DNA from 4 places in the Cellulosimicrobium sp. I38E genome. Region 1 is predicted to be linked to each of the others. Evidence: predicted binding sites of a transcription regulator. Region 1 holds the regulator's gene; each other region holds the start of a gene.
What was found. Region 1 encodes LexA, which represses DNA repair genes until DNA is damaged. Its sites were predicted from a motif close to TCGAACANNTGTTCGA; they were not measured.
Positions count from the first base shown of each region.

Region 2: a site for LexA is predicted at 4,495-4,510, ahead of A0J59_RS01360 (replicative DNA helicase). Genes of this name have one in related genera too.
Region 3: a site for LexA is predicted at 5,316-5,331, ahead of A0J59_RS14870 (HNH endonuclease signature motif containing protein). Genes of this name have one in related genera too.
Region 4: a site for LexA is predicted at 6,556-6,571, ahead of ruvA (Holliday junction branch migration protein RuvA). Genes of this name have one in related genera too.

Region 1 covers NZ_LUAZ01000021.1:6,150-13,464, reverse strand. Annotated here, with positions in the region: gene A0J59_RS07580 (ATP-dependent DNA helicase) at 153-2,192, shown strand; gene A0J59_RS07575 (L-lactate dehydrogenase) at 2,242-3,252, shown strand; gene lexA (transcriptional repressor LexA) at 3,349-4,083, opposite strand; gene A0J59_RS07565 (LysM peptidoglycan-binding domain-containing protein) at 4,416-4,784, shown strand; gene A0J59_RS07560 (barstar family protein) at 4,933-5,325, shown strand; one part of gene A0J59_RS21525 (IS5 family transposase) at 5,359-5,889, opposite strand; one part of gene A0J59_RS21525 (IS5 family transposase) at 5,891-6,238, opposite strand; gene nrdR (transcriptional regulator NrdR) at 6,713-7,246, shown strand; gene A0J59_RS07540 (aldo/keto reductase) at 7,309-7,315, opposite strand, start outside.
Region 2 covers NZ_LUAZ01000002.1:70,180-77,494, reverse strand. Annotated here, with positions in the region: gene A0J59_RS01390 (transglycosylase domain-containing protein) at 1-804, shown strand, start outside; gene rpsF (30S ribosomal protein S6) at 959-1,249, shown strand; gene A0J59_RS01380 (single-stranded DNA-binding protein) at 1,395-1,940, shown strand; gene rpsR (30S ribosomal protein S18) at 2,042-2,278, shown strand; gene rplI (50S ribosomal protein L9) at 2,298-2,744, shown strand; gene A0J59_RS01365 (MATE family efflux transporter) at 2,808-4,118, opposite strand; gene A0J59_RS01360 (replicative DNA helicase) at 4,577-7,315, shown strand, end outside.
Region 3 covers NZ_LUAZ01000045.1:25,716-32,716, reverse strand. Annotated here, with positions in the region: gene A0J59_RS14910 (MBL fold metallo-hydrolase) at 1-660, shown strand, start outside; gene A0J59_RS14905 (LLM class flavin-dependent oxidoreductase) at 690-1,580, shown strand; gene A0J59_RS14900 (hypothetical protein) at 1,567-1,878, opposite strand; gene A0J59_RS14895 (GNAT family N-acetyltransferase) at 1,950-3,098, opposite strand; gene purQ (phosphoribosylformylglycinamidine synthase subunit PurQ) at 3,109-3,828, opposite strand; gene purS (phosphoribosylformylglycinamidine synthase subunit PurS) at 3,828-4,115, opposite strand; gene A0J59_RS14880 (hypothetical protein) at 4,304-4,876, opposite strand; gene A0J59_RS14875 (PadR family transcriptional regulator) at 4,873-5,247, opposite strand; gene A0J59_RS14870 (HNH endonuclease signature motif containing protein) at 5,421-5,765, shown strand; gene A0J59_RS14865 (phosphoribosylaminoimidazolesuccinocarboxamide synthase) at 5,770-6,714, opposite strand.
Region 4 covers NZ_LUAZ01000028.1:139,395-146,709, reverse strand. Annotated here, with positions in the region: gene A0J59_RS10605 (bifunctional (p)ppGpp synthetase/guanosine-3',5'-bis(diphosphate) 3'-pyrophosphohydrolase) at 1-249, opposite strand, end outside; gene A0J59_RS10600 (adenine phosphoribosyltransferase) at 324-929, opposite strand; gene secF (protein translocase subunit SecF) at 926-2,044, opposite strand; gene secD (protein translocase subunit SecD) at 2,044-4,035, opposite strand; gene yajC (preprotein translocase subunit YajC) at 4,117-4,569, opposite strand; gene ruvB (Holliday junction branch migration DNA helicase RuvB) at 4,756-5,832, opposite strand; gene ruvA (Holliday junction branch migration protein RuvA) at 5,835-6,473, opposite strand; gene ruvC (crossover junction endodeoxyribonuclease RuvC) at 6,627-7,196, opposite strand.

The sequences.
Region 1 (7,315 bases):
CGTGCGGGGTCGTGCCGCGCCCGCGCCGTCGTCCACAGGGCGGCCGGCCCGTGGGCGCCCGACCGTAGACTCGGCGGGTGCCCCCCTCCACACGACCCGCCCCCGACCGCGTCGACGCCGAGGGGTCGGGCACGACGGCCGGCACCCCGGGTATGGGCGACGTGCCCGAGGTGGACGCGCTCCTCGACGTCGCCGTCACGCGCCTGGGCGGTGCGCGGCGCGACGGCCAGCACGCGATGGCGCGCGCGGTCACCGAGGCGATCGAGGGGTCGGAGCACCTCGTCGTCCAGGCGGGCACGGGCACGGGCAAGTCGCTCGGGTACCTCGTGCCGGCCGTGCGGCACGCCGTCGCGACGGACGAGCGGGTGATCGTCTCGACGGCGACCCTCGCGCTCCAGCGTCAGGTCATCACGCGCGACCTGCCGCTCGTCGCCGACGCCGTGGCGGACCGTCTCCCGCGGCCCGCCACGATCGCGCTGCTCAAGGGGTGGCACAACTACCTGTGCGTCCACAAGGTCGCGGGCGGGTACCCCGCCGACGAGCCGACGCTGTTCGACCTGCCGGGCGAGTCCGCGGGAGCCGCCGACCACCCCGCCGCGCGCGGCGGGACCAGCGCGGCCGCGCTCGGAGAGCAGGTCGTGCGGCTGCGGGAGTGGGCCGACGAGACGTCGACCGGCGACCGGGACGACCTGGTGCCCGGCGTGAGCGACAAGGCGTGGCGTCAGGTCTCGGTCACCGCCCTCGAGTGCCTCGGCCAGCGGTGCCCGATGCTCGCCGAGTGCTTCCCCGAGAAGGCGCGCGCGACGGCCCGCGAGGCCGACGTGGTCGTGACCAACCACGCGATGCTCGGCATCGCCGCGATGGGTTCGCCCGGCGTGCTGCCCGAGCACGACGTGCTCGTCGTCGACGAGGCGCACGAGCTCGCGGACCGGGTGACGGCGGCCGCGACGGTCGACCTGTCGGTCCCGGCGATCGAGAGCGCGGCACGGCTCGCGCGCCGGCACGGCGGCGTCACGACGGACGCGCTCGACGCGGCGTCGGCGGCGTTCGGGACGGTCGTCGGCGCTCTGCCCGCCGAGCGGTTCCCGGACGGGCTGCCCGACGCCGCGCGCTCGGCCGTCGCCGCGGTGCGCGACGCGGCGCGCGAGGTCCTCTCGACGCTCAAGCCCGAGACCGGGGTCACCAAGCCCGCCCAGCCGGACTCCGGGCTGAAGATGGCCCAGTCGACCATGCTCCAGCTCTTCGAGGTCGCCGAGCGCATGGCCGCCGACCCGACCGGGCACGACGTGCTCTGGTGCTCCCGCCCCGGCGAGGGCGGCTGGTCGGCCGACCGGTTCGGCGAGGGCGCCAGCCGCCTGCACGCCGCCCCGCTCGGCGTCGCCGGTCTCATCCGCACCCACCTGCTCGCCGAGCGGACCGGGGTGTTCACGTCCGCGACGCTCGCACTCGGCGGGAGCTTCGACGCCGTCGCGCGCACCTTCGGCCTCGGGAACGGCGGCGAGGGCGGCGACGCCGACGCGCCGCGGTGGCGCGGGCTCGACGTCGGGAGCCCGTTCGACTACGCGCGGCAGGGCATCCTCTACGTCGCCAAGCGCCTGCCCACTCCGGGCCGCGAGGCGTCGACGGAGCACCAGCTCGACGAGATCGCGGCCCTCGTCGAGGCTGCGGGCGGGCGCACGCTCGGCCTGTTCTCGTCGCGCCGCGCCGCGGTCGCCGCGGCGGAGGCGATGCGCGAGCGGCTCGACGTGCCGGTCCTGTGCCAGGGCGACGACCAGCTCCCGACGCTCGTGCGCGAGTTCGCCGCCGACCCGGCGACGTGCCTGTTCGGCACGCTGTCGCTGTGGCAGGGCGTCGACGTGCCGGGCCCGTCGTGCCAGCTCGTGCTCATCGACCGCATCCCGTTCCCGCGCCCGGACGACCCGGTGAAGTCGGCCCGGGCCCGTGCGGTCGAGGCCGCGGGCGGCAACGGGTTCATGCAGGTCTCCGCGACGCACGCCGCGCTCCTGCTGGCGCAGGGCGCCGGCCGGCTCGTGCGGTCCACGGCGGACCGGGGCGTGGTCGCGGTCCTCGACCCGCGTCTCGTGACCGCGCGCTACGGCACGTTCCTCACGCGGTCCATGCCGGGGTTCTGGCAGACGACCGACCGCGACGTCGCTACCGCTGCGCTCCGGCGCCTCGCCGCCCTAGGCTGAGTCCTTCCCGCGAGCATCAGGGAATCCAGCGAACTTTCACGGAGGCGAGATGACGACGAGCACGTCCCCGCAGGGCACCGGCGACGCGACCACGGGCGGTCCGGGAGGGGGAGCGCGGACCACGAAGCTCGCGATCGTCGGGGCCGGCGCGGTCGGGTCGACGCTCGCGTACGCGGCCCTCATGCGCGGCGCCGCGCGCACGGTGGCGCTCCTGGACGTCAACAGGGCGAAGGTCGAGGCGGAGGTGCTCGACCTCCAGCACGGCATCCAGTTCATGCCGATGGCTCGGGTCGAGGGCTCGGACGACGTCGCGGTGTGCGCGGGGGCGGACGTGGTCGTCGTGACGGCGGGGGCGAAGCAGAAGCCCGGCCAGACGCGGCTCGACCTCGCCGAGGGCACGATCGGCCTCATGCGCACGATCCTGCCCGGGCTGGTGGAGGTCGCCCCGGACGCGGTCTACGTCATGGTGACCAACCCCGTCGACATCGTCACGTACGCGGCGCTCAAGTTCTCCGGGCTGCCGCCGACGCAGCTCTTCGGCAGCGGGACGGTGCTCGACTCGTCGCGCCTGCGCTTCCTCGTGGCCCAGCACTGCGGCGTCGCGGTGCAGAACGTCCACGCGTACATCGCGGGCGAGCACGGCGACAGCGAGATCCCCCTGTGGAGCTCCGCGACCATCGGCGGCGTGCCGCTGCTCGAGTGGCCCGGCCTCGGCGGGCGGGGGCCCCTCACGGGGGAGGTCCGTGACGACATCGCGCGCGAGGTCGTGCAGTCGGCCTACCGGATCATCGAGGGCAAGGGCGCGACGAACTACGCCGTCGGGCTCGCGGGCACGCGCATCATCGAGGCCGTGCTCGACGACGAGCACCGCATCCTGCCGGTCTCGACGCTCCTGGACGGCGCGTACGGGCTCGACGACGTGTGCCTCTCGCTGCCGACGCTCGTCGACCGCCGGGGCGCCGCCGAGCGGGTCGAGGTCCCGCTGGCCGACGAGGAGCTCGCCGGCCTGCGCTCGTCCGCCGAGTCGCTGCGCGCCGTCGCCCGCCGCTTCGGTCTCTGACCGGCCGGGCCCGGCGGCCGGGCCAGAGCACCGCGAGAGCCGGGTGGTCGACGACCACCCGGCTCTCGGCGTGCTGCGGGGTGGGACCCCGGTCGCTCAGAGGCTGCGCAGGACGGAGACGACGCGCCCGAGGACCTGGGCGTCGTCGCCCGGGATCGGGTCGTACGCGGCGTTGTGCGGCATGAGCCACACGTGGCCGTCCGCGCGACGCAGAGACTTCACCGTGGCCTCGCCGTCGATCATCGCCGCGACGATCTCGCCGTTCTCCGCGACCGGCTGGCGGCGCACGACGACCCAGTCCCCGTCGCAGATCGCGGCGTCGATCATCGAGTCGCCCTGGACCCGCAGGAGGAAGAGCTCGCCCTCGCCGACGAGCTGGCGGGGCAGCGGGAAGACGTCCTCGACGACCTGCTCCGCGAGGATCGGCCCGCCGGCGGCGATGCGACCGACGACCGGGACGTACGACGGCGCGGGGTGCGCCTCGTCGTACGCGGGCTGGGGCGCGGCGCCCGCCGTCCCGAGCGGGGTCGCGCGGCGCGCGTCGTCCGGCTGGACGACCTCGATCGCGCGGGGGCGGTTCGGGTCGCGCCGCAGGAAGCCCTTGCGCTCGAGCGTCGTGAGCTGGTGCTTCACGGACGACGGGCTCGTCAGGCCGACGGCCTCGCCGATCTCCCGCATGCTCGGCGGGTAGCCACGCTGCTCGACGCAGGCGCGGATGGTCTCGAGCACGAGGCGCTGCCGCGGCGTGAGCCCGTCACCCCCCGCCGACCCGTCCGGGAGCTCGCGCACCTCGGCGAGCCCCCGTGCCCTGTCCGTGCCTCGTGCCGCCATGGTCGCTCCGCCTTCGTCCGTCGCGGCCGCCGACGCCTCCCGGCCTGCGGCCTCCCCTCCCCGGGGCGTGCGCCTCGGGACCTCGGTCGTTCCTCCAGGTCCGAGCGGACATGTCCGGCGAACCGACCTGACACCAGGCTAGGGGAGGTTGCGACACGAATCAAACACCTGTTCGAGCATGTCTCGACTCTGTCGGTCGTTCGTGATAGACCTTCGTACAGGTGTTCTACGTACACGTGTTCGACCGACCCGGTCGGCACGGAGGCAAGAGGCTCGCGGCGTCCGATCGACCGGGGAAGGCGATCGGGCCCGCGGGCCGGGACGGAGCAGGCATGGATGCGATGGCGATCTCTGCGGTCGGGCCGCTCGGCCGCGCTGGCGGGGCTGCGGCGCCGGAGCGCGCGGGCGAGCGGCCGCTGCGGCTCACGCGGCGGGGCCGCGTGGTCCTCGTGCTCCTTGCGGCCGTGCTGCTGCTGCTCGCCGCGCGCGTGGGCGTCGCCGTCGCGGGCGCGCCGGGCGAGCCCGTGGAGGTCCGGGTCCACGTCGTCACCGCAGGGGAGACGCTGTGGGAGCTCGCGCAGGGCGTGGCGGCTCCGGGCGAGGACCTGCGGGACGTCGTGAACGGGCTCGCCGAGCTCAACGGGCTCTCGTCGTCGGGCCTCCAGGCCGGGCAGAAGATCCTCCTCCCGGCGTCCGCCTAGGGCGTGTCTCCCAAGACGCCAGCTGCGTAGCATCTCGTGGGTGAGCAAGTCCTCGTCTGGAGCGGTCCCATCGGCAGGTCATGCTCGTGAACCCTTGGCGAGTCTCCCGGTGACGGTGTTCTCTCGGCGTTCAGAACTCGATGGGGCTGTGGAGGAGCTCACTGCCCGAGGGCTTCAGGTAGTGGTACTTGATGCTGGTTCCTGGTCGACGGGCCCGGAAGTGCATCGCGGTCTCGCAGTGGCGTTGGACTTTCCCGCCTACTACGGCCGGAATCTCGATGCGCTGAACGACTGCCTTTCAGACGTTGTCGCACGGGAGTATGGCTGGCAGCCGTCGGCGGCGGGCCTGGCGCTGGTGTTCCTCGGGTTCGACCGCTTCGCCGCGGCACTGCCTGACTTCGCTCCGGCCTTGATGGACATCTTTGTCACCCAGGCGCGCGGCGCGGCCGAGGCTGGCGCCACGATGGCGTTGCTCCTACAGAGCGACGACCGTGAACTCGGCAGCGACTCGATGGGCGCTCCCCGTGCCGTTGGGCTGTGACGAACGTCGAGACTGGGCCCAGGTACGAGTTAGTCAGGGAAGCCAGAGCAGGATCGCTGCGAGAACGGCGCCACCGCGGTAGACGAGCGCGTGCTTGTCGTAGCGGGTCGCGAGTGCTCTCCACTGCTTGATGCGGTTGAAGAACCGCGCGACCGTGTTGCGGCCCCGGTAGGTGACGCGGTCATAGGTCACGGGCCGACCACCGCGTGACCCGCGTCGGCGACGGTGGGCCTGCTGGTCACGCGGCTCGGGGATGACCGCGACGATGCCGCGCCGGCGCAGCTCTGACCGGATCGCGCGCGAAGAGTACGCCTTGTCGCCCAACACGGCGTCGGGAGTGGTGCGCGGGCGTCCCGCCCCTGCCCGAGGGACCCGGATCGCGTCCAACAGCGGCAGACACATCGGCGCGTCACCGCCCTGGCCCGGTCCCACGAGCACCGCGAGCGGTCGCCCGTCGCCGTCGACCGCGGCGTGGATCTTCGTCGACAACCCGCCCCGAGAGCGACCCAAGGCGTGGTCAGCCGGTTCTCGCCGTTCCGGATTCTTGTGATTCGCCAGTGCCCCCCGTGGTCCGCGGCAACGTGGCGGCGTGCTGGTGCGCCCGGTTGATCGTGGAGTCCACGCTCACCCGCCAGTCGATAACTCCGTTCGCGTCCGCGCGAGCCTGCAAGGCCGCCAGGATCTTGTCCCACGTCCCGTCGCGCGAGAACCGCGCATGGCACTTCCACGCGGTCTGCCACGGGCCGAACCGCTCGGGAAGATCACGCCACGCGACCCCGGTCCGATACCGGTGAACGATCCCCTCTACGACCTGACGATGATCCCGGCACGGACGCGAGCGGCCCGACACCTTCGGCATCAACGGGCCGATCACTGCCCACTGCTCGTCCGACAACTCCCGACCACGTTCCACGACCGCACACTCTGCAGCATCGGGGCTGCGCGACTAGGGAGACACGCCCTAGGGGGCGCGCGCAGTCCGTCGTCGTCGGCGGGTCCGAGTCCGGTGTGACGCAGGACACGGCAGGAAACCCTCGTGTGTCGGGTCGCAGGGGTTGCATCCCTGATTAGGCGCACCTAAGTTAGTGTCACCTCACAACGCCGGCTGGGGGGCTGGGCGGACGAGGCGAGGAGCGCGCGGTCCACCGCGACTCCTGTGCACGTCGCCGCGCGTGAGGCGAGTCACGCGCGTGATGGGGACGGGGGCGTCCCGACGGGGGCGGTCGATCACGACCGCCCCCGTTCTGCTGTCCACGGGCGGCCGCCTGTGCGCCGTCGTCCCACCCTCGACGGGGTCCCGTCGTCGGAGGCGTGTTGCACCGCCCCGCCGCGACGGCATACGTTCGTCGCGCCGACCCGTCGGCGCGAACCCGCGGAGGAGCCCGCCATGCACTGCCCGTTCTGCCGCCACGCGGACTCCCGCGTCGTCGACTCGCGCACCTCGGACGACGGCGCGTCGATCCGTCGGCGCCGCCAGTGCCCCGAGTGCAACCGCCGCTTCACGACGATCGAGACCGCGAGCCTGTCCGTGGTCAAGCGCTCGGGCGTCACGGAGCCCTTCTCGCGCGAGAAGATCGTCAACGGCGTGCGCAAGGCCTGCCAGGGACGCCCCGTCAACGAGGACGACCTGGCGGTGCTCGCGCAGCGCGTGGAGGAGACGATCAGGGCGAGCGGCAGCGCGGAGCTCGACGCGTACGAGATCGGGCTCGCGATCCTCGGGCCGCTGCGTGAGCTCGACGAGGTCGCGTACCTGCGCTTCGCGAGCGTCTACCAGGCGTTCGACTCGCTCGAGGACTTCGAGAGCGCCATCACCTCGCTCCGGGTCGAGCGCGAGGAGCGCGAGTCGGCGGCACGGGCCGATGGCCCGGACGGCGCCGCTCCCGCCGAGGACGTGCGCGAGGAGCCCGCGCCCCACGCCTGAGACGGCGACACCGTGCCCCGTCGTCGCTCGCGCGCCGTGGCCACCGGACCGCGTCCGCGGTGCTAGAGG
Region 2 (7,315 bases), on a different contig from region 1:
GCCGACAAGCGGACCGCCGAGTTCGACACCGAGACGATGGCGGCGACGCAGTACGCGCTGTCCCAGGTCGTCGAGCAGGGCTCCGGGGAGCCGGCCAAGGCGCTCGGTCGTCCCGCCGCGGGGAAGACCGGGACGTCGAACGAGAACAAGTCCGCATGGTTCGCCGGCTTCACGCCGGGTCTCGCGACCGTCGTCGGTCTCTACCAGACCGGGCCGGAGAACGAGCAGGAGCAGATCACGCCGTTCGGCAAGTGGGCCAACATGAACAATCCCGAGATCACGGGTGGTTCGTGGCCGGTCGAGGCGTGGACCTCGTACATGCAGGCCGCGACGGCCAACCTGCCGGTCGGCGAGTTCCTGCCGTACACGCCGCCCAAGCCGAAGCCGACGGAGACTCCGACAGAGACGCCGACGGAGGAGCCCACCGAGGAGGCGCCCGCGACGGAGGAGCCCGAGGAGCCGCAGCAGCCGGAGAACGTCACGGTGCCCGGCGTCGTCGGCATGGAGAGCCGGGCCGCGCGCGCCCAGCTCGAGGCGGCCGGCCTGAAGGTGCGGATCACCGAGGAGTTCTCGGACCAGCAGCCACGCGGCTTCGTCATCAGCCAGTCGTCCATGAGCGAGGTCCCACCGGGATCGACCATCTCGCTCGTCGTCTCGAAGGGCGTCGACCCGGGGCAGCAGCCGACGGAGGAGCCGACCGAGGAGCCGACCGAGACGCCCGACCCCGGCGACGGGGGCGGCGGGGGTCCCGGTGGCGGCGGTGGCGGCGGTGGCGGAGGGACGAACCCCGGCCAGGGCGGCTGACGCCCGGCTGTTCCGCAGATTTCCAGGGGCCCGCGCCGAGCGGGTACCCTGGGGAGCTGCCGTCCGCTCGTCGGACGGCAGCAGCACGAATGCATGAACCCTCCTGTCACGGAGAGACCGTGACCGCGAAGACCAGAGGAGGTGGGTTATCCGCATGCGTCAGTACGAACTGATGATCATCCTCGACCCCGAGATCGAGGAGCGCACCGTCGCCCCGTCGCTCGACAAGTACCTGTCGGTCATCAAGACCGACGGCGGCTCCGTCGACAAGGTGGACATCTGGGGTCGTCGCCGCCTGGCGTACGACATCAAGAAGAAGTCCGAGGGCATCTACGCGGTCGTCGACTTCACGTCGACCTCCGACACCGCCAAGGAGCTGGACCGTCAGCTCGGCCTCAACGAGGTCGTCCTGCGGACCAAGATCCTGCGCACGGACGCTCGCTGATCCTCCCCGCGTCCCCCGTCCGACCGTCCCGCACCGGGATGCTGCACGCCGTAGCGCGTGTGGGCGCCGCGTGATGGGATGAGCGACGCGAGACCCGTTACGAGCACGAACGCGACGATGCTGACGACACACGAAGGAGCTGGCCATGGCAGGTGACACCGTCATCACGGTGATCGGGAACCTCACGGGAGACCCGGAGCTGCGTTTCACCCCCTCGGGTGCGGCGGTGGCCAACTTCACGGTGGCGTCGACGCCGCGGACCTTCGACCGCCAGTCGAACGAGTGGAAGGACGGGGACACCCTGTTCATGCGCTGCTCGATCTGGCGCGAGGCCGCGGAGAACGTCGCGGAGTCGCTGACGAAGGGCATGCGCGTCATCGTGCAGGGCCGCCTCGTCCAGCGCTCGTACGAGACTCGTGAGGGGGAGAAGCGCACCGTCGTCGAGCTGCAGGTGGACGAGATCGGTCCCTCCCTGCGCTACGCCTCCGCGAAGGTCACCCGCGCCCAGCGCTCGGGTGGCGGTGGCGGCGGCTTCGGCGGCGGTGGCGGCTACGGAGGTGGCGCCAACTCCGGCGGTGCCTCCGGCGGCGGATTCAGCTCCGGCGGCGGTCAGCAGCAGAGCGACGACCCGTGGGCCTCGGCTGGCCCCGCGTCGTCCGGTGGTTCGTTCTCCGACGAGCCCCCGTTCTGATCGCCCGCCACTCCCAGAACACACACCCGTCCCCGCGGGTGCCGCACCGTTCGTCGGTGCGGACCGCGCGCGGGGATCGCACCTTGTAGAGGAGCAACACCATGGCGAAGCCTGTGGTGCGCAAGCCCAAGAAGAAGTCCAACCCGCTGAAGTCGGCCAAGATCGAGTCGGTCGACTACAAGGACACCGCGCTGCTGCGCAAGTTCATCTCCGACCGCGGCAAGATCCGCGCGCGTCGCGTGACCGGCGTCTCCGTCCAGGAGCAGCGCCAGATCGCCCGTGCGGTGAAGAACGCGCGCGAGATGGCGCTGCTGCCGTACACGTCGACGGCTCGCTGAGCGGGAAGGGAGAGAACTCATGGCCAAGCTGATCCTGACCCACGAGGTCACCGGTCTCGGTGAGCCCGGCGACGTCGTCGAGGTGAAGGACGGGTACGCCCGTAACTTCCTCGTCCCGCGCAAGCTCGCCACGCCGTGGTCCAAGGGCGCCGAGTCGCAGGTGACTGCGATCCGCAAGGCGCGCAAGGCCCGCGAGATCGCGTCGCTCGACGACGCGAAGGCGATCCGCGACTCGCTGCAGTCGAAGCCGGTCGTCGTCGAGGCGAAGGCCGGCGCTGCCGGTCGCCTCTTTGGTGCCGTGACGACGGCGGACATCGCGTCCGCCGTGACGGCCGCGGGCGCGTCGGTCGACAAGCGCAAGATCGAGATCGGCCAGCCGATCAAGGCGACGGGGGACTACACGGTCTCCGTCCGCCTCCACCCGGAGGTCTCCGCGACCCTCGCGGTGAAGGTCGTCGCTGCCTGATCTGCTGCTGAGCAGTCCTCGAAGGCCCGGTCCCTCCACGGAGGGGCCGGGCCCTCGTGCTGTTCACGTGGTGCCGGTGACCATCCAGGCGCTGCCGCGGGCGCGCAGGCCGGTGGTGACGGCGCGGGCCGCCATGAAGACCCCCGCGAAGGCGAGCCACAGCCACGCGAGGCCCGCTGCGCCGTCGGGCGCCCACTGCCGGACGGCGAGGGCGAACGGCACGTAGACCACGAGCGTGAGCATGCCCGCCCAGGCGAGGAAGCGACCGTCGCCGGCGCCGATGAGGACGCCGTCGAGGACGAACACCCACCCCGCCATGGGCATCAGGAGACCGCACACCGCCATGCCGACCGCCACGGCGGTGCGGACGTCGGGGTCGGACGTGAAGAGCAGCGCGAACCACCAGCCGCCCGCGGCCATGACGAGCCCGATCGCCGCGCCCGCTGCGACGCCCCATTGGAGCGTGCGCCGCAGGACGGCGCGGACGCGCGGGACGTCGTCGGCCCCGAGCCCGTGGCCGACGAGTGCCTGTGCGGCGATGGCGAGCGCGTCGAGGGCGAAGGCGGCGAGCCCCCAGACGGAGTTCACGACCTGGTAGCCCGCGAGCGTGACCTCGCCGAGCCCGGTCGCGACGAAGACGGTGAGCAGGATCGCGAGGCGCAGAGAGAGGGTGCGGACGAAGAGCGGGGCGCCGGCGCGCGCGTTCGACCAGATGCCGCCCGCGGCGGGGCGCAGGGACGCGCCGTGGCGGCGCGCGCCGCGCACGACCACGACGACGAGCACCGCGCCCATGGTGAGCTGGGCGACGGCCGTCCCGATGCCCGAGCCGGCGATCCCGAGGCCTGCGCCGTAGACGAGGACGACGTTGAGGACCGCGTTGAACGTCGCACCGCCCGCCGCGACCCACAGGGGCGTCCTCGTGTCCTGCATGCCGCGCAGGACGCCCGTGGAGGCGAGGACGAGGAGCATCCCGGGGAGGCCGAGGGCGGACCAGCGGAGGTAGACGACCGCGTGCTCGGCGACCTCGCCGGTCCCGCCCGTCGCGCCGACGGCCCAGGGCGCGGTCGCCCACAGCGCGGCGGCGAGCAGGACGCCGAGCCCGACGGCGAGCCACAGGCCGTCGACCCCCGACTGGAGCGCCTCGCGCGTGTGCCCGGCACCGATGCGGCGGGCGACGGCGGCCGTGGTCGCGTAGGCGAGGAAGACGCACAGCCCGACGAGCGTGACCAGGAGCGTCGAGGCGAGGGAGAGCCCGGCGAGCTGGGCGGTGCCGAGATGACCGACGACCGCGCTGTCCACGAGGACGAAGAGCGGCTCCGCGACGAGCGCGCCGAGGGCCGGGACGGCGAGCGCGAGGATCTCGCGGTCGAGCACGGAGCGGGTGCGGCGACCTGTGGACGACGGCGCGGGGTCGGGTGGCGTCCGGGTGTCGCCGGGGTGGCCGGGCGGTGTCCGGCGTGTCGTCGGCGTGTCGTCGGACTTTCTTTCTTCCACACCCCTGAGGGTAGTGACGAGGCAGGTCAGGGGCCGCTCACGCTGATGTACACAGGGAGATCGTGAGGTTGTCCACACCGTTTTCCACCGGGTGTGCACAGTGTGGGGGAGTGTGTCCACAGGTTCGGGGGTCCCTGTCCACCGGGCGTGCACAGGGCCGTTTGCGGGGCGTGGAACAGCGATCTAGTGTCGCGGGGTCGTGCCTGTCGGAGGCGGGAGGCGCGGCCACCGGGACAGTCGTGTGGGTGGCCCGCTGTAGAACACGTGTACGACGTAAGTTTGTCCCGGTCGCGCGGTCCCTCGGTGGGTCGTGACGGGCTCGGGGGAGCGAGGGGCGCATGTCGATCGAGGAGCTCGAGGAGAGCTACGGGGGACCGGGGCCGTCAGGTTTCGACCGGACGCCACCCCAGGACGTCGCGGCGGAGATGAGCGTGCTCGGCGGCATGCTGCTGTCCAAGGACGCCATCGCCGACGTCATCGAGCAGATCCGTGGCTCCGACTTCTACCGCCCCGCGCACGAGGTCGTCTACGAGTCGATCATCGACCTCTACGGCCGCGGCGAGCCCGCCGACGCCATCACCGTCGTCGCGGAGCTGACCAAGCGCGGCGAGCTCCAGCGCATCGGCGGCGCCCCGTACATCCACGACCTCATGGCCGGCGTGCCGACCGCCGCGAACGCCGGGTACTACGCGCGCATCGTGCGCGAGCGCGCCGTGCTCCGGCGCCTCGTCGAGGCCGGCACGCGCATCGTGCAGCTCGGCTACGCGACCGACGGCGGCGACGTCGACGAGATCGTCAACAACGCCCAGGCCGAGGTCTACGCCGTCACCGAGCGGCGCACGACCGAGGACTACCTCCCGCTCTCGGAGATCCTCGGCCCGACGTTCGACGAGATCGAGGCGGCCCAGGGCCGCGGCGAGGGTATGACCGGCGTCCCGACCGGCTACTCCGACTTCGACCGGCTCACCAACGGCCTGCACCCCGGCCAGATGATCGTCGTCGCGGCGCGACCGGCCATCGGCAAGGCCCTCGCGCTCGACACGCCGCTCGCCACGCCGTCGGGCTGGACGACGATGGGCGACGTCGCGGTCGGCGACCTGCTCGTCTCCGCAGACGGGACGCCCACGCGGGTCGTCGCGGCGACCGAGGTCATGGTCGACCGCCCGTGCTACGAGGTCGAGCTCGACGACGGCACGGTGATCGTCGCGGACGCGCAGCACCAGTGGGTGACCTCGACCCGCGCCCAGCGACGCGCGGTGCGTGCGGGTGAGACACCCGAGTCGTCCGTGCGCACGACTGAGGAGCTCGCCGCCACGGTCCGGACCGCGACGGCTGAGCGACGCGCGAACCACTCGATCGCCACCACGGCACCCCTCGACCTTCCCGAGGCCGACCTCCCGATCCATCCCTACGCGCTCGGCGTCTGGCTGGGCGACGGCAGTTCCCGACGCGCCGAGTTCACCTCGGCCGACCCTGAGATCGCCATGCGGATCGAAGGCCTCGGGTACGTCGCACAGCCGAAGGGGAGCGCGAAGGGTCGTGCGCGGGCGTACAACATGCTTCTCCCCGAGGCCGAGGCCCTGGTTCGAGCGTGCATCGTCTGCGGCACCGAGTTCGCGCCCAAGAGGGCGACGCTCTTGGCGTGCGGAAAGGTGTGCGCAGCGCGTTCGCGCGGCATGGAGCGGCCGGCGCCACCGACGTGCCCCGACTGCGGCAAGCCCGGCTGGGGCTTCCGCCGGTGCCAGGAGTGCCACACCGCGAAAGGCACCATGGGAGGTCGGCTCCGGACGCTCGGTGTGCTGTCGAACAAGCACATCCCCACCTCCTACCTGCGCGCGAGCGAGTCCCAGCGTCGAGACCTTCTGGCGGGTCTGCTCGACACCGACGGCACCGTCATGCCGCAGGGCAGCGTCCAGATCAGCCTGACGAACGAGCGCCTCGCGCGCGAGACGCGTGAGCTCGTACTGTCGCTCGGGTACCGCACGGGATGGTCCACGAAGACGGTGAAGGGGCGGACCGAGGCGTCGTCGACGGCGTACACGATCACCTTCACGACCGAGGACGATGTGTTCTGGCTGGAGCGCAAGCGCCTCGTCCACAAGGAGCGTCGCCGTCCGGGCACCGCGCGGCTCACGTCACGGTTCGTCGTCGACGTCCGCCGGGTCGAGTCGGTGCCGGTGCGCTGCGTCGAGGTCGACCATCCCTCGCACCTGTACCTGGCAGGACGATCGATGGTGCCCACGCACAACTCGGTTCTCGGCATCAACGTCGCGACGCACGCCGCGGTGCACCACCAGATGTCGTCCGTCATCTTCTCCCTGGAGATGAGCCGCAACGAGATCACGATGCGTCTGCTCGCCGCCGAGGCACGGGTGCCGCTGACGCGGATGCGGTCCGGGAAGATGGACGAGCAGGACTGGCAGAAGCTCGCGTCGACGATGGGCAAGGTCGCTGAGGCGCCGCTGTTCATCGACGACTCGCCCAACATGTCGCTCATGGAGATCCGGGCGAAGTGCCGCCGCCTCAAGCAGCGGCACGACCTCAAGCTCGTCGTGATCGACTACCTCCAGCTCATGAGTTCCGGCAAGCGCGTCGAGTCGCGCCAGCAGGAGGTCTCGGAGTTCTCGCGTGCGCTGAAGCTCCTCGCAAAGGAGCTCGAGGTTCCGGTCATCGCGATCTCGCAGCTGAACCGCGGTCCGGAGCAGCGCGGCGACAAGAAGCCGCAGATGAGCGACCTGCGTGAGTCGGGTTGCCTCACCGAGGACACGAAGATCCTGCGCGCCGACACTGGCGCAGAGACCAGCTTGGGCGAGCTGTTCGCGCTCAACGCCAAGGACGTCCCGGTATGGGCGCTCAACGACCGACTCCAATACGTGCGCCGCCATCTGACGCACGTGTTCCCCACGGGCGTGAAGCCCGTGTTTCGCATGCGCCTTGCGTCGGGCAAGGAGATCGAGGCGACGGCGAACCACCCGTTCCTCACCTACGACGGCTGGACCGCGCTCGGCGACCTCGAGGTCGGCTCGCGCATCGGCGTGCCGCGCCACGTCCCCGGCCCGGAACGGAACCTCGAGTGG
Region 3 (7,001 bases), on a different contig from region 1:
GAGGTGATCGAGGCCGCGGGGCTGCGCGTCGTCGTCCTCGCCACCCCGGGCCACACCGTCGACTCGGTCTGCCTCGTGCTGCCCGACGACGGCCGGCCCGCCCCGGCCGACGACCTCGCCGGAGGCGGCACGCGCCCTGGTGACGCGCCCCCTGGCGACGGGACCCCTGGCGACACCCGGTCGGATGAGGCCGCGACCGGGGGCGCGGGGTCGCCGTCGGGCACGACGGTCCTCACCGGGGACACCGTGCTCGGGACCGGCACGACGGTGATCGCGCAGCCCGACGGCTCGCTCGGCGCGTACCTCGCGAGCCTCGACGCGATCGAGGCGGTCGCGTCCGCGGGGACGGGCCGGGCGACGGGCCTCCCCGGCCACGGGCCGGTCGTCGCCGACCTCGCGGATCGGGTGCGCGCGTACCGCGAGCACCGGCTCGAACGCCTCGCCCAGGTCCGGGCGGCGCTCGCCGCGCTCGGGCTGTCCGCGGGGGCGCACGACGCGGTGGAGCAGGTGGTCGCGCGCGTCTACGCCGACGTCGACCCGTCCGTCCTCGGGGCGGCGCGGCAGTCCGTCGCGGCGCAGCTCGCCTTCCTGGCGCAGTCCGACGAGCTCGCACGGCGGCCCGCCCACGGGGGGCCACGTGCGCCCCGGCACGACGGCTGAGTGTCGGTGGCGCCCGGCACGATGACGGGATGACGACACCACGGCTCGGTATCGCGTTCGTGCCCACCCACGCGCCGGAGAGCCTGCGGCGGCTCGCCACCACCGCGGAGGAGGCGGGCCTCGACGACCTCTGGGTGTGGGAGGACTGCTTCAAGCAGTCGGGCCTCGCGTCGGCGGCGGCAGCGCTCGCCTGGACCGAGCGCGTGCGCGTCGGCATCGGCCTCATGCCCGCCCCGCTGCGCAGCACGGCGATCACCGCGATGGAGGTCGCGACGCTCGCCCGGATGTTCCCCGGGCGGCTAGTCGCGGGCGTGGGTCACGGGGTCCAGGAGTGGATGGGGCAGGCCGGCGTCCGCGTCGCGTCACCACTGACGCTGCTCCGCGAGCACGCCACGGCGCTGCGGAGCCTGCTCGCGGGCGAGGAGGTCACGACGGCGGGGCGGTACGTGACGCTCGACGCCGTGCGTCTCGACTGGCCCCCGACGGAGCCCGTCCCGCTGTGGCTCGGCGGCGTCGGCCCGCGGTCGCTCGCGCTGGCGGGCGAGCTGGGCGACGGCCTGATCCTCGCGAACGCGCTCACTCCGACCGACGTCCGGGCGGCAGCCGCAGCGGCTCGAGGAGGCCGGGACGGGAACGGTGCCGGCGCCGGGAGCGACGTCGACGTCCACGCGACGCTCATCGCGGCGACGGGGCCGGACGCGCAGGAGCGCGTGGACCGCGAGGTGCCGCTGTGGGGCAAGGAGGCGGGTCAGGGCATCGGCGCGGGCGGGGACGCCGCGACGATCGCCGCGGCCGTCCAGGCGCTGGCCGACGCGGGCGCGACGGCCGTCGCGGTCCAGCCGACCGCCGACGAGCCGGACGTCGAGGAGTTCGTCCGCTTCCTGGGCCGGGAGGTCGTGCCGCTGCTCAGCGACCGCTGACGCGCACGGCGTCCGCGGACCCCTCGGCGCGCTGACGCTCGCGAAGCCCGTGCACCAGGGCGACGACGGCGCACACGAGCGCGACGGCGGCGACGGCGAGCGCGAGGCGCACGGGGAAGGCGGCGTAGAGGTCGGACACCTCGCCGACCGGGAGGCCCCACTCGACCGCGGTCTCGCGCAGCTCGCCCGCGAGCACCCCGACCCGGCCGGGCACCCGTGACGCGACCGCGGCGACCCAGCCGAGGAGCTCGAGGATCACGGAGGCCGCGGAGTAGGCACCGGTCGCGAGGGGGATCACGGGGACACCCTAGCGGGACCGGACACCGCGGGCATATCCGGCACACCCCTGAGAGGACCCCGGCGCGACCCTCAGACCAGCGGCTTCGCGAAGCAGAGCGCGACGTGGTTGTCCCCGACGTACGGCGGGAACTGCTCGACGGCGCGGTACCCGAGCGAGCGGTAGAGCGCGATCGCACCCGGCTGGCGGATGCCCGTCTCGAGCAGCAGGGTGGACACCCGTCGCTCGCGGGCGACGGCCTCCAGGGCGTCGAGGAGCCGGCGCGCGATCCCGGTCCTGCGTGCGCGCTCGCGGACGAAGACCTTCTTCACCTCGAGCGCGTCCACGGGCGCCCCGGGTGCGGGGCGGCGCAGCGACGCGCACCCGACGGCCTCGCCGTCCCGGTACGCGACGAGGGTCGCGACGACCTCGGCGCCCACGCGGGCGTCGACGGACTCGAACCCTCCGGCGGCGTCGAGCCCGGCGAACAGCTCGGGGTAGAGCACCGCCGAGGACGTCTCGTGCATCTCGCGCCGCAGCGCCGCCGCGTCCGGGTCGTCCCACGGGACGGCGCGAACCTCGACGACCCCAGGGGCGGGGACGGTCACGGGCTCGCTCGGGGTGGCGGGCCTGCGTGCGTCGCGCGCCCCGCGCCCGCTGCTCGTCGCCGAGGTCGCGTCCGCAGGGCCGGTGCCGACGCCCGGGTCCGCAGCCCCCAGGTCGAGCGCGAAGCAGCGCGAGAGCGGGTGCCCGGCGTAGTGCCCGTACGACTCGATCGGGACGTAGCCGAGCGAGAGGTACAGGTCGATCGACTCGGGCTGGAGGGTCCCGGTCTCCAGGACCAGGCGGTCGAGCCCGGCCTCGACCGCGTGCCGGTGCGCGGCCCGCATCGCCGTGCGCGCGTGCCCGCGGCCGCGATGGGCCGGCTCGACCCAGAGGCGCTTCACCTCGCCCGTCCGCGAGGGATGGGTGCCGCCGCGGCCGTCGGGCGTGCCCGACACGTCGCGGAGCGCGACGAACGCGACGGGCTCACCGGCCGAGCGGACCACGACGTTCGCGATCGAGGCGTCGGGCACGAACGTGCCCGCGTCGGGCTCGCCATAGCGCACGGCGAGCTCCGCCTGCTGACGGGTGCGCAGGAGCTCGGCCGCGGCGTCGTCCCCGGGCACCGCCTCGAGGGTGACGTGCACGCCCGGGCGCCCGGCGCCGTCGGGCAGGACGCGCGGGGGCGAGCCCGTCACGCCGACCTCGTCATGCGCTGACGAGCGCGCCCAGGACCGACGTGAAGAAGCCGAGCCCGTCGGTCCCCGCGCGCGGGCCCGCCTCGTTCGCCGGGCCGAAGCCCGCCTCGACGGCGTGCTCCGGGTGCGGCATGAGGCCGACGACGTTGCCCGCGGCGTTCGTGATGCCCGCGATGCCCCGGCGCGACCCGTTCGGGTTCCAGCCGTCGTAGCGGAAGACGACGCGGCCCTCCGCCTCGAGCTCGTCGAGCGTGCGGTCGTCCGCGACGAACTGGCCGTCCTGGTTCTTCAGCGGGATCGTGATGCGCTGGCCGGCCGTGTAGTCGCGCGTCCAGGCCGTGTCCGCGTTCTCGACCACGAGCACCTGCTCGCGGCAGATGAAGTGCAGGTGGTCGTTCTTGACCATCGAGCCGGGCAGCAGGTGCGCCTCGGTGAGGACCTGGAAGCCGTTGCAGATGCCCAGGACGGGCATGCCGCCCGCGGCCGCGTCGACGATCGACTCCATGACGGGCGCGAAGCGGCTGATCGCGCCCGCGCGCAGGTAGTCCCCGTAGGAGAAGCCGCCGGGCAGGACGACCGCGTCGACGCCGTGCAGGTCGGCGTCCGCGTGCCACAGCGACACGGCCTCACCACCCGCGAGACGCACCGCGCGGGCCGCGTCGCGGTCGTCCAGCGTGCCGGGGAACGTGACGACGCCGATCCGCGCCGTCGCGAGCGTCGCGCCGGACATCAGGCGAGCCCCTCGGACGTGATCGTCGCCGCTGCGTCCGCCTCGATGTCCGCGACGCGGACGACGTCCTCGATGACCGGGTTCGACAGGACCTTGACCGCGGCCTCCTGGGCGGCGGCGAGGATCTCCGGCGTGACCGGGCCGTCGACCTCGAGCTCGAACCGCTTGCCCTGGCGCACGGACGTGAACTGGGTGAAACCGAGGCGCGGCAGCGCCCCGACGACGGCCTTGCCCTGCGGGTCCAGGATCTCGGGCTTGGGCATGACCTCGACGACGACGCGTCCCACGGGGGCTCCTTGGCGAGAGAGTTCGGGAGAGCCGGGGCTCCGGGATCCCGCCCACGTCACGGCCGTCGAGGACGGTCGGTGGGACGGGACGAGCGGGAGCCGACGGCGGGATTCCGCGGCCAGTCTACCGGGCGCGCACGACCGTCCCGCCGGGCGTCCGCACCCTGGCACGACGGCGCGGCGCCGGATCAGGCACCGGCCGCGCGCGGCGGGTCCGTCGGGGTGTCCACGGGGATGTTGCCGTCGAGCACGTGCTTGCGCCACGCGCGCGCGACGTGCGAACGGCGGAAGAGCAGCCCCCCGCCGAGGAACGTCCCGCACCACAGGAGGATCAGCCACAGGTCGGGCCTGGTGACGTCGTCCGAGAACAGGACCTGCGCCAGCACCGGCCAGCCGTAGAAGATCGCGAGAGCGGTCGCGAGCCCCGTCATGGTCACGCGCCACGGGTAGAGCGTCCCGTGGATGTCGTCGGCCACCCACCACCAGTAGCGCGCGGGCAGCCGAGCGTCGAACAGCCGGTACAGCAGCCAGCGGCCGAGCGGCGGGTGCTCGCGCCACCGCAGCCCCCAGCCCGCGCGCACCAGCCCCCACGCCTCGCGCGCGCCGATGCCGTGCGGCGCCCCGGTGTCGTCGGGTGCGGGCGCGAGGTCGAGCAGCACCGCGAGCGCCTCCTCACCGTGCAGGCGGCGCCAGCGCGGCGGGTAGGCGCGGAGCCAGAACCGGGCGGACCGCTCGTACCGGTCCGCGCCGCCCGCGCTCACGCGCCGCTCCCCGCGAGGCCGTCGGCGGTGCCTGCCGGGCCGTGGCGCTCCAGGGACCGCCGTGCGCGCTCGGCGAGATCGGCGAGGCGGAGGGTCTCGGCCCGCGCCGCGCGGCGCCCGTCGTCGGTGGCCCGGTAGTAGCGCCGCAGGCGGCCGTCGACGACCTCCTCGCCGGTCGGCTCCACGAGCCCGGCTGCGACGAGCCGGTCGAGGTTGCCGTAGAGCGTGCCGGCCCCGAGCCGGGTGCGGCCGTCGGACAGCTCGCGCACCGCCTGGATCACCGCGTACCCGTGCCGCGGCTCTGCGCTGAGCGAGAGCAGCACGAGGTACGCCTGCTCGGTCATGCGGAACGCCGGAGGGCTCGATGCCATGATCGATATATATCGGATGACGATCTATCGCGCCAGCCCTCGACGCGTGTCAGAGGGTGCCGCTAGAGTCGAACACGTGTTCGAGACGCACGCTCGGGCACGGTGCGAGGGCGGGGTCCTGCCCCTTCCCCGCCCTCGCACGAACCATGGCTCGACGACGCAGGGAGGTCCGCATGGCAGCACCGCTCGCCCCCGCCGCGGAGCGCGGCAGGGCACGACCGTCGCCGCAGACCGTCGCGCGCGTCCTCACGCGCGACGAGACCTGCGTGTTCCCCGGCTGCCGCGTCCCGGCGTTCCGTTGCGACCTCGACCACGTCGTGGCCCCGCGGCCGGGCGCTGACGACGACGACGCGGCCGCCGCGCAGGAGGCCGACAACCTCGTCGCGCTCTGCCGGCACCACCGGGTCGTCCGCGCGCGCGACGGCTGGCGTCCCGCCCTGCTCGCCGACGGCTCGGTCCGGTGGACCGCGCCGAGCGGGCACACCTACGTGCGCCCGGTCGCCGCCCGGACCGCCTGACGGCTCAGCCGAGCGTCGAGCCCGTGAGCCGCTCGTACGCCTCGAGGTAGCGGGCGCGGGTGCGCGTGACGACCTCGGCGGGGATCGACGGCGGCGGGGTGTCGGACGCGCGGTCCCACCCGGACGCGGGCGACACGAGCCAGTCGCGGACGAACTGCTTGTCGTAGCTCGGCTGCGCGTGCCCCGGCTCCCACTGGTCCGCGGGCCAGAACCGTGACGAGTCGGGCGTGAGCACCTCGTCGCCCAGGACGGTCCGGCCGGTCGTCGGGTCGACGCCGAACTCGAGCTTGGTGTCCGCGAGGATCACACCGCGCTCGCGCGCGACCTGCTCGGCGCGCGCGTACACGGCGAGCGTCAGGTCGCGCAGGCGCGTGGCGTCGTCGAGGCCGATCTGCTCGGCGACGACGTCGAACGAGACGTTCTCGTCGTGCTCGCCCACGGCGGCCTTGGTCGCGGGCGTGAAGATCGGCTCGGGCAGGCGCGAGCCGTCGACCAGCCCGGCCGGCAGCGGCACGCCGCAGACCTCTCCCCCGGCGCGGTACTCGACGAGCCCCGAGCCGGTGAGGTAGCCGCGCACGACGCACTCGACCGGAAACATGTCCAGGCGGCGGCAGATCATCGCGCGCCCGGCGACGACGTCGGGCACTAGGCCGTCGCCCGGCTCCGACGAGACCTCGGTCGACACCACGTGGTTCGGCACGAGGTCGGCGAGCTGCTCGAACCACCACAGGCTGAGCTGGGTGAGCACGACGCCCTTGTCGGGGATGCCGGGCGACAGCACGTGGTCGTAGGCGCTGACCCGGTCGCTCGCCACGACGAGCACGACGTCGCCGAGCGGGTGCACGCCGCCGACCGCGGGCAGGTCCGGCGCGTAGAGGTCGCGCACCTTGCCGGAGTACACGTGCGTCCAACCGGGCAGGTCGAGCGCCGCGGTGTCGAGCGCGTCCACCTCACCGAGCGAGAGGGCCGAGGCAGGGTCCTGAGGGGTGTCGGTCACGGCCCCTAGTCTCGCACCGCCCTCCACAGGCGCGGGCACGCTGTCCGACGACCGGTCGGTCGGCCTGCCGGCCCACCCTGCCGGCGCGACGAATGCCGCGGGAGTCGCTACTGTGCCATCAGGACGGTCGTGGGAGCGCTCCCTCACCGTCGGGGGCCCGCATCGGAGCGACCCCCTCGGGGGCGCCTGCACCGCTGTCCCGCCCCTGCCGACGACGGCGGGGCGACATCCGCACCGAG
Region 4 (7,315 bases), on a different contig from region 1:
GCGCAGCTGCCCGCGGTGCGCGCGCTCCGCGGTCTCGTAGGCACGCTCGATGACCGTGAGGTCGGTGCGGGGGTGGTTGGTGCGGACGGCCTGGAGCACCGGCTCGAGCGCCGGGCTGCCGGCGTTCGGCCGGGCGCCGAAGCGCACGAGGCGCGACCGCACCCCACGCCCGCCGGAACCGCCCTGCCCCGGGGTCGGCTGCGCGCCCGCCTTCTCCGGGGCGCGCGACGTCCGGGTGTTCTCGCTCATGCGCGCCTCCTTCCGCAGGCCGGCGATCGCCGACACCGTGTCGACGACCAGCCGAGACGACCGGAGTGGCAATCCTACGACTCGACGTGGACCAGAGTGGTCACGTCGCGGCCCGCGAGCCGCTCGCGACCACCCAGGCCCTCGAGCTCCATGAGGAACGCGAGGCCGACGACGACGCCTCCCCCGCGCTCGACGAGCTCGGCGCCCGCAGCCGCCGTGCCCCCGGTCGCGAGCACGTCGTCCACCACGAGAACACGCGCACCGGTCGGCAGTGTTCCCGAGCGCAGCTCGATCGTCGCCGTGCCGTACTCGAGGTCGTACGTCACGGCGTCGGTGGGCGGCGGCAGCTTGCCCGCCTTGCGCAGCGGCACGAAGCCGACGCCCAGGTGCGTCGCGAGGGGGGCGCCGACCAGGAAGCCCCGCGCCTCCATGCCCGCGACGAGGTCGATGCCGCCCGCCGCACGCGCCACGTCCCCGAGCGCCTCGACGACGTGACCGAAGGCCTCGCCGTCGGCGAGGAGCCCGGTGATGTCGCGGAAGGTGATGCCGGGCCCAGGGTAGTCGGGCACGGCGCGGACGAGCTCGAGCACGCGGGACGCCCGCTGCGCGCCGAGACCGGCGAGGCCGACGGCCCGCAGGCCGTCCACCTCGCCGGTCGGCGTGTGGTGCTGGTCCGTCATCGGGGACGACGGCGGCGCGGCTGCGCCTTGTTGCCCAGGTGCTCGCCCGGCTGGAGCTGGCGGTGACCCGCCCCGACGCCGGCTGCCGCGAGCGCGGCGTCCTCGTCGTCGCCCGCCGCCTCGACGCGCTCGGCCCGCAGCGCGAGCACCTTCGCCGTGTGGTCCCGGATCGGCTTCTCGCGCTCGCGCAGGGCGACCTCGAGGGGGGTGGCGAGGTAGACCGACGAGTACGCTCCCACGGCCATGCCGACGAACAGCGCGAGCGCGATGTCGCGCAGTGTGCCGGCACCGAGGAGGAACGCACCGATGAAGAGGATGCCCGCGACCGGGAGCAGCGCGACGATCGAGGTGTTGATCGAGCGCACGAGCGTCTGGTTGATCGCGAGGTTCGCCCGCTCGGCGTAGGTGCTCCGCGTCTGGTCGAGGACGCCCGCGGTGTTCTCCCGCACCTTGTCGAACACCACGACCGTGTCGTAGATCGAGTACGCGAGGATCGTCAGGAGCCCGATCACGGTCGCCGGGGTGATCTCCCAGCCGATGAGCGCGTAGATGCCGACCGTGACGACCAGGTCGTGGAACAGGGCGATGACCGCGGCGAGCGCCATGCGCCAGTTCCGGAAGTAGACCGTCATGACCAGGCTGACGAGCAGCAGGAACACGACGAGGCCGACGACCGCCTTCTGGGACACGTCCTTGCCCCAGGTCGGGCCGATGTAGGAGCTCGTCACCTCGCCCGTCGAGACGCCGTAGGCGTCGGCGAGCTCCGTGGCGACCTGCTCGACCTGCTCGTTGCTGAGCTCGGCGGTCTGGATCCTGACCGTGCTGGAGCCCACCGAGGTGACGCGCGGGACCTCCTCGGGCGCGACCGCCGCGACAGCGTCGAGCGCCGGGTGCTGCGACGTGTCGGACACGCCGGAGACCGTGAACTCGGACCCGCCGCGGAACTCGATCCCGAGGTTGAGGCCACCACCCGCCATGCGGATGCCGATGACCCCGAGCGAGAGGACGACCAGGACGATCGCCACCAGGAAGTAGCCGCGTCGCTTCGCGACGATGGCGTAGGACCGACGGCCCGTGTACAGGTCGTTGCCCCACTGGGCGAAACCGCTGGCCATCAGTGCTTCTCCTCGTTCTCGTCGCCCGCCGCGTCAGCGGAAGGAGACCCGTCGTCGCCGGACGCCGCGGCGGCGCGCCGTTCGGCCGCCCGGCGTTCAGCGATGGTCATGCGCGGCCCGTCGGCTCGGCCCACGCCGGCGCCGACGGTCTCCCGTACCGGCGCCGCACGCGTGGGCTCGGGGGCGTCCGTCACCGGCGCGTCCTCGGGCTCCGCGCCCGCGACCGGCGCGGCCTCGGTGGTGGTCGCGCCGACGACGCGACCACGGCCCGCGTACCGCGCGGTCCGCACGCCCAGGCGCCGGGGGTCGAGGCCCGAGGCCGGGTGGCCGTTCGCGAAGAACTTCGTCCGGGCGAGCAGCTGCATCAGCGGGTGCGTGAAGAGGAACACCACGACGAGGTCGACGAGCGTCGTCAGACCGAGCGTGAAGGCGAAGCCGCGCACACCGCCGACCGCCAGGTAGTACAGGACGATCGCGGCAACGAAGTTCACGGCATCCGAGGCGAGGATCGTGCGGCGCGCGCGCTGCCAGCCCTTCTCGACCGCAGAGTTCAGAGTCCGGCCGTCGCGCAGCTCGTCGCGGATGCGTTCGAAGTACACGATGAACGAGTCTGCGGTGATGCCGATCGCCACGATGAGTCCCGCGACGCCGGCGAGCGACAGCCGGTACCCGATCGTCCACGACAGGACCGAGATGACGCCGAACGTGATGACGGCGGCGATACCGAGCGACGCGACGGTCACGAGCCCGAGCATCCGGTACTGGAAGAGCGAGTAGATGACGACGAGCAGCATGCCGATCGCGCCCGCGAGGAGGCCCTTCTCGAGCTGCTCGGAGCCGAGCGTCGCGGAGATCTGCTCCTGGCTCTGCACCTCGAACGTGAGGGGCAGCGAGCCGAAGTTGAGCTGGTTCGCGAGCGTCGCCGCGCTGTCGCGCGTGAAGCTCCCGGAGATCTCGGCCTTGCCGTCCGGGATGGCGACCTGCGACACCGGCGCCGAGATGACCAGGCCGTCGAGCACCATCGCGAACTGGTTCTGCGGAGCCGGGAGCGACGTGAGGCGGGTCGTGACGTCGCGGAACGCCTGGGTGCCCTCGCCGTCGAACTCGATGTTGACGACCCACTCGTTCGTGACGACGCCGTTCTGGCCGACCCGCAGGCCGGAGTTGGCGTTCGAGATGTCCGTGCCCTCGATCTCGACGGGACCGAGGATGTACTTGGCGGAGCCGTCGTCGGCGCACGCGACGAACGCGGAGTCCGTCGGACCGCTGTCGCCGCCGACGAGGTTCTCCGGGAGCGTGCAGTCGAGCGCGTCGAACTGCTCCTGCAGCTCGGGCGTGATCTGGGCCAGGTCGCTCGGGTTCTCCGGTCGCGTCGCCTCGTCGGCCGGGTCGGACGCGGCGTCTTCCGCAGGAGCGTCCGTCGCCTCGTCGGCGGCCGGGTCGCCCGTCTCCTCGGTGGCCGCGTCGCCGGACTCGGCGGCGTCCGCGGACTCCGTCGCGTCAGGTGCGTCCTCTGCCGCGGCGTCCTCACCCGCAGCCGCGTCGGTCGCCTCGTCGGCCGGCGTCGCGGTCGGCATCCCCACGGTCAGCACGGGCCGGAAGCGCATCTGCGCCGACGTGCTGACGAGGTCGATCGTCTCCTGGGACGGCTGCCCGGGGATCCCGACGACGATGTTGTTCTGACCCTGGCTCGTGATCTCCGCCTCGGAGACACCCTGCGCGTCGATGCGCTGGCGGATGACGTTGATCGCCTGGTTGATGTCCTCGGCCGTCGGCTGCGAGCCGTCGGTGGTGACGGGCTGCAGGATGATCTGCGTGCCACCCTCGAGATCGAGCGCGAGGCCCGGGGTCAGGCTCGCCCCGCCCGGGTTGTCCTCGGTCTTCGGGTCGAGCTTCGTGCCCGCGAAGAGGGACCCGAAGAGGACGACGATGAGGATTCCCAGGGTGACGAGGGTCCGTACGGGCCTCGCTCGTGTGCTGCTGGTGGCCAACTGTCCGTCTCTTCTCGTGCGTGTGCGGTGGGCCTCGCGGCCCACCGCGTCAGACCGGTCGCGGCAGCGACCGGCATAAGGTCACTTGGTATCGGTGCCGTCGTCCCGGCGCCCGCGCTCCTTCTCCGACCCGTCGTCGGTCAGACCGGACAGGTCGTCGGGGACGACGAGGTCGTCGACGTCCCCCTTCGACGTGCTGGGGTCGGCGTTCGCGCTGCCGTAGACCGCCGCGGTCTCCGACGTCTCGTCGGTCTCCGTCTCCTCGGTCTCGACCGGAGGCTCGACGAGCTTCGCGATGGCCGCGCGCAGCCACCGGGACTGGTTGCCCGGCGTGGACTCGATCGTGATGACGTCAGCGTCCTCGTCGACGTCGACGATCGTGCCGAACATGCCCGAGCCCGTCATCACCTCCTGCCCGGGGGCGAGGGTCGCCCGGAAGTTCTGGGCCTCGCGCTGCTGCTTGCGGGTGCGGCTGGTCATGAGGAACATCGCACCCGCCGCGAGGGCGAGGATGAGGATGAAGCTGATATCCATGACGGAGTCTCGTGTCCTGTTCTGTGCGGGATCTGCGCGCAGTCTAGGCGTGCGCGCACGGTTCACCAACGAGCCGTCTCGCCGCGGAGTTCCGCCCGCTCGGGTCCCGACCATTCTAGGACCACGTTCGGCGCGCCTGTGACCGCCGTCACGGGGCCCTGCCGCGAGGCCCGCACGGCCGGGCCGTCAGGCGTCGAACAGGGTGCCGCCCTCGCGCGGCGGGGTGAGCCCGAGGTGCGCCCACGCGGCCGGCGTCGCGACACGCCCCCGGGGCGTCCGCCCGATCAGCCCCTCGCGCACCAGGTACGGCTCGGCGACCGTCTCGACCGTCTCGGCCTCCTCGCCGACCGTCACGGCGAGCGTCGTCAGCCCGACCGGCCCGCCGTTGAACCGCGTGCACAGCGCCGTGAGGACCGCCCGGTCGAGGCGGTCGAGGCCGATGGGGTCCACCTCGTAGACCTCGAGCGCCGCCCGCGCGGCCGCGAGGTCCATGCTCCCGTCGCCGCGGACCTGCGCCCAGTCGCGCACGCGCCGCAGCAGGCGGTTGGCGATGCGGGGCGTGCCGCGCGAGCGGCCCGCGATCTCGCGCGCGGCGTCCGGGTCGAGCGCCACGCCGAGCAGCCCGGCGGACCGGGAGAGCACGCGCTCGAGCTCGTCGCTCGAGTAGAAGTCGAGGTGCCCGGTGAAGCCGAAGCGGTCGCGCAGCGGCGCGGGCAGCAGTCCCGCGCGCGTCGTGGCGCCGACCGCCGTGAACGGGGGCAACGAGAGCGGGATCGCGCTCGCGCCCGCGCCCTTGCCCACGACGACGTCGACCCGGAAGTCCTCCATCGCCATGTAGAGGAGCTCCTCCGCCGGCCGTGCGAGGCGGTGGATCTCGTCGATGAAGAGGACCTCGCCCTCCTCGAGCGAGGAGAGCACGGCAGCCAGGTCGCCCGCGTGCTGGATCGCCGGGCCGGACGTCACGCGCAGCGACGTCCCGAGCTCGGCGGCGATGATCATGGCGAGCGTCGTCTTGCCGAGCCCGGGCGGCCCAGACAGGAGCACGTGGTCCGGCGAGCTCCCGCGGGCGAGCGCGGCCTGGAGCACGAGCGAGAGCTGGTCGCGCACGACCGCCTGCCCGACGAACTCCTCGAGCCGGCGCGGACGCAGCGCAGCCTCGGCGGCGCGCTCGAGGTCGTCGGCACCCGCCGCGACGATCCGCTCGGACGAGAACGTCCCGTCCCCGCCGAACCCGTCCACGCCCACCTGGTCGAAGTTCGCCATGGTCAGCCCCTCGGTCCGCCGAGGACGCGCAGCGCGGCGCGCAGCGCACCGGCCACGTCGGGCGCCTCGACGACGTCGACACCGGCCTCCGCGAGCACGGTGGAGACGGCGTCGTCCGCGGCCTTGAGGTTCCAGCCGAGGCCCACGAGCGCCTCGACCACCTGGTCGCGTCGGTCGTCGACCTGACGCGGCCCGGTCCCGACGGCCGTCGCGCCGGCCTCGGGGGCGTCGGCACCGGTGGGCGGCCCGAGCTTGTCGCCCAGCTCGAGCGCGATCCGCTGCGCGCCCTTGTTCCCGATGCCGGGGACGCGCACGAGGGCCGCGATGTCGGCGCCGGCCACGGCACGGCGCAGGGCGTCGGGCGTGTGCACGGCGAGCATCGCGAGCGCGAGCCGCGGCCCGACGCCGCTGACGGTCTGCACGGTCTCGAAGACGCTGCGCTCGTCGTCGTCGGCGAACCCGTACAGGGTGAAGGAGTCCTCGCGGACCACGAGGCTCGTCGCGAGCCGGGCGTCCTCGCCGACCCGCAGACCCGCGAGCGTGGCGGGCGTGGCGTGCACGAGGTAGCCCACTCCCCCGACCTCGAGCACGGTGCGGTCGAGCTGGACGCTCGCCACGACTCCGCTCAGCGACGCGATCACCCAGGCTCCTCTCCCGGTCGGCAGCGCCGACCTGGTCCGATGGTCGACCGGCCCACGACCTCGGGCGGCACCGAGGAGTGCGTCGAACACCCGTACGACCGCGGTCACTCTAGCAAGGTGCGCCCACGCCCCGGTCGACCGACACGGGAGCCGTCAGCGCGGTGACCGCCGCCCCTTCGCCGCGTGCTCCGCCGCGGCCCAGGCGCGCTGCGCCGGGGTTAGCTCGTGCCGCTCGCCGCCCTGGAGCGCACCCGACGGCCGCCACAGGTGGCAGATGGCGAGCGCGAGCGCGTCAGCCGCGTCCGCGGGCTTCGGCGGCTCCGCGAGCCCCAGGATGCTCGCGACCATGCGCTGGACCTGCTCCTTGCCGGCACGCCCGCTCCCCGTGACCGCGGCCTTGACCTCGGACGGCGTGTGCAGCGCCACGGGGACGCCCCGCTTCGCCGCCCCGACCATCGCGAGACCCGCGGCCTGAGCCGTGCCCATCACGGTCCCGACGTTGTGCTGGGCGAAGACCCGCTCCACCGCGACGACGTCCGGCACGTGCTCGTCGAACCACGCGTCGAGCCGCTCCGCGATCCGCAGGAGCCGCAGGTCCACGCTGAGGTCCGGGTCCGTCCGGATGACGCCGACGGCCACGAGCTCGGCCCTCCGCCCCCGCGCGGAGTCCACCACCCCGACACCGCACCGGGTCAGCCCAGGATCCACTCCGAGAACGCGCACCCCGCTACCCTCCCACGAGCCGACGACGGGACGTCGCCGCCTCGCGGGAACGCGGCGAGGTGAGCCGACACCGGCGGGGTGGCTGGTACGCGCGCGATCGTGGCAGGCCTGGCGGGAGC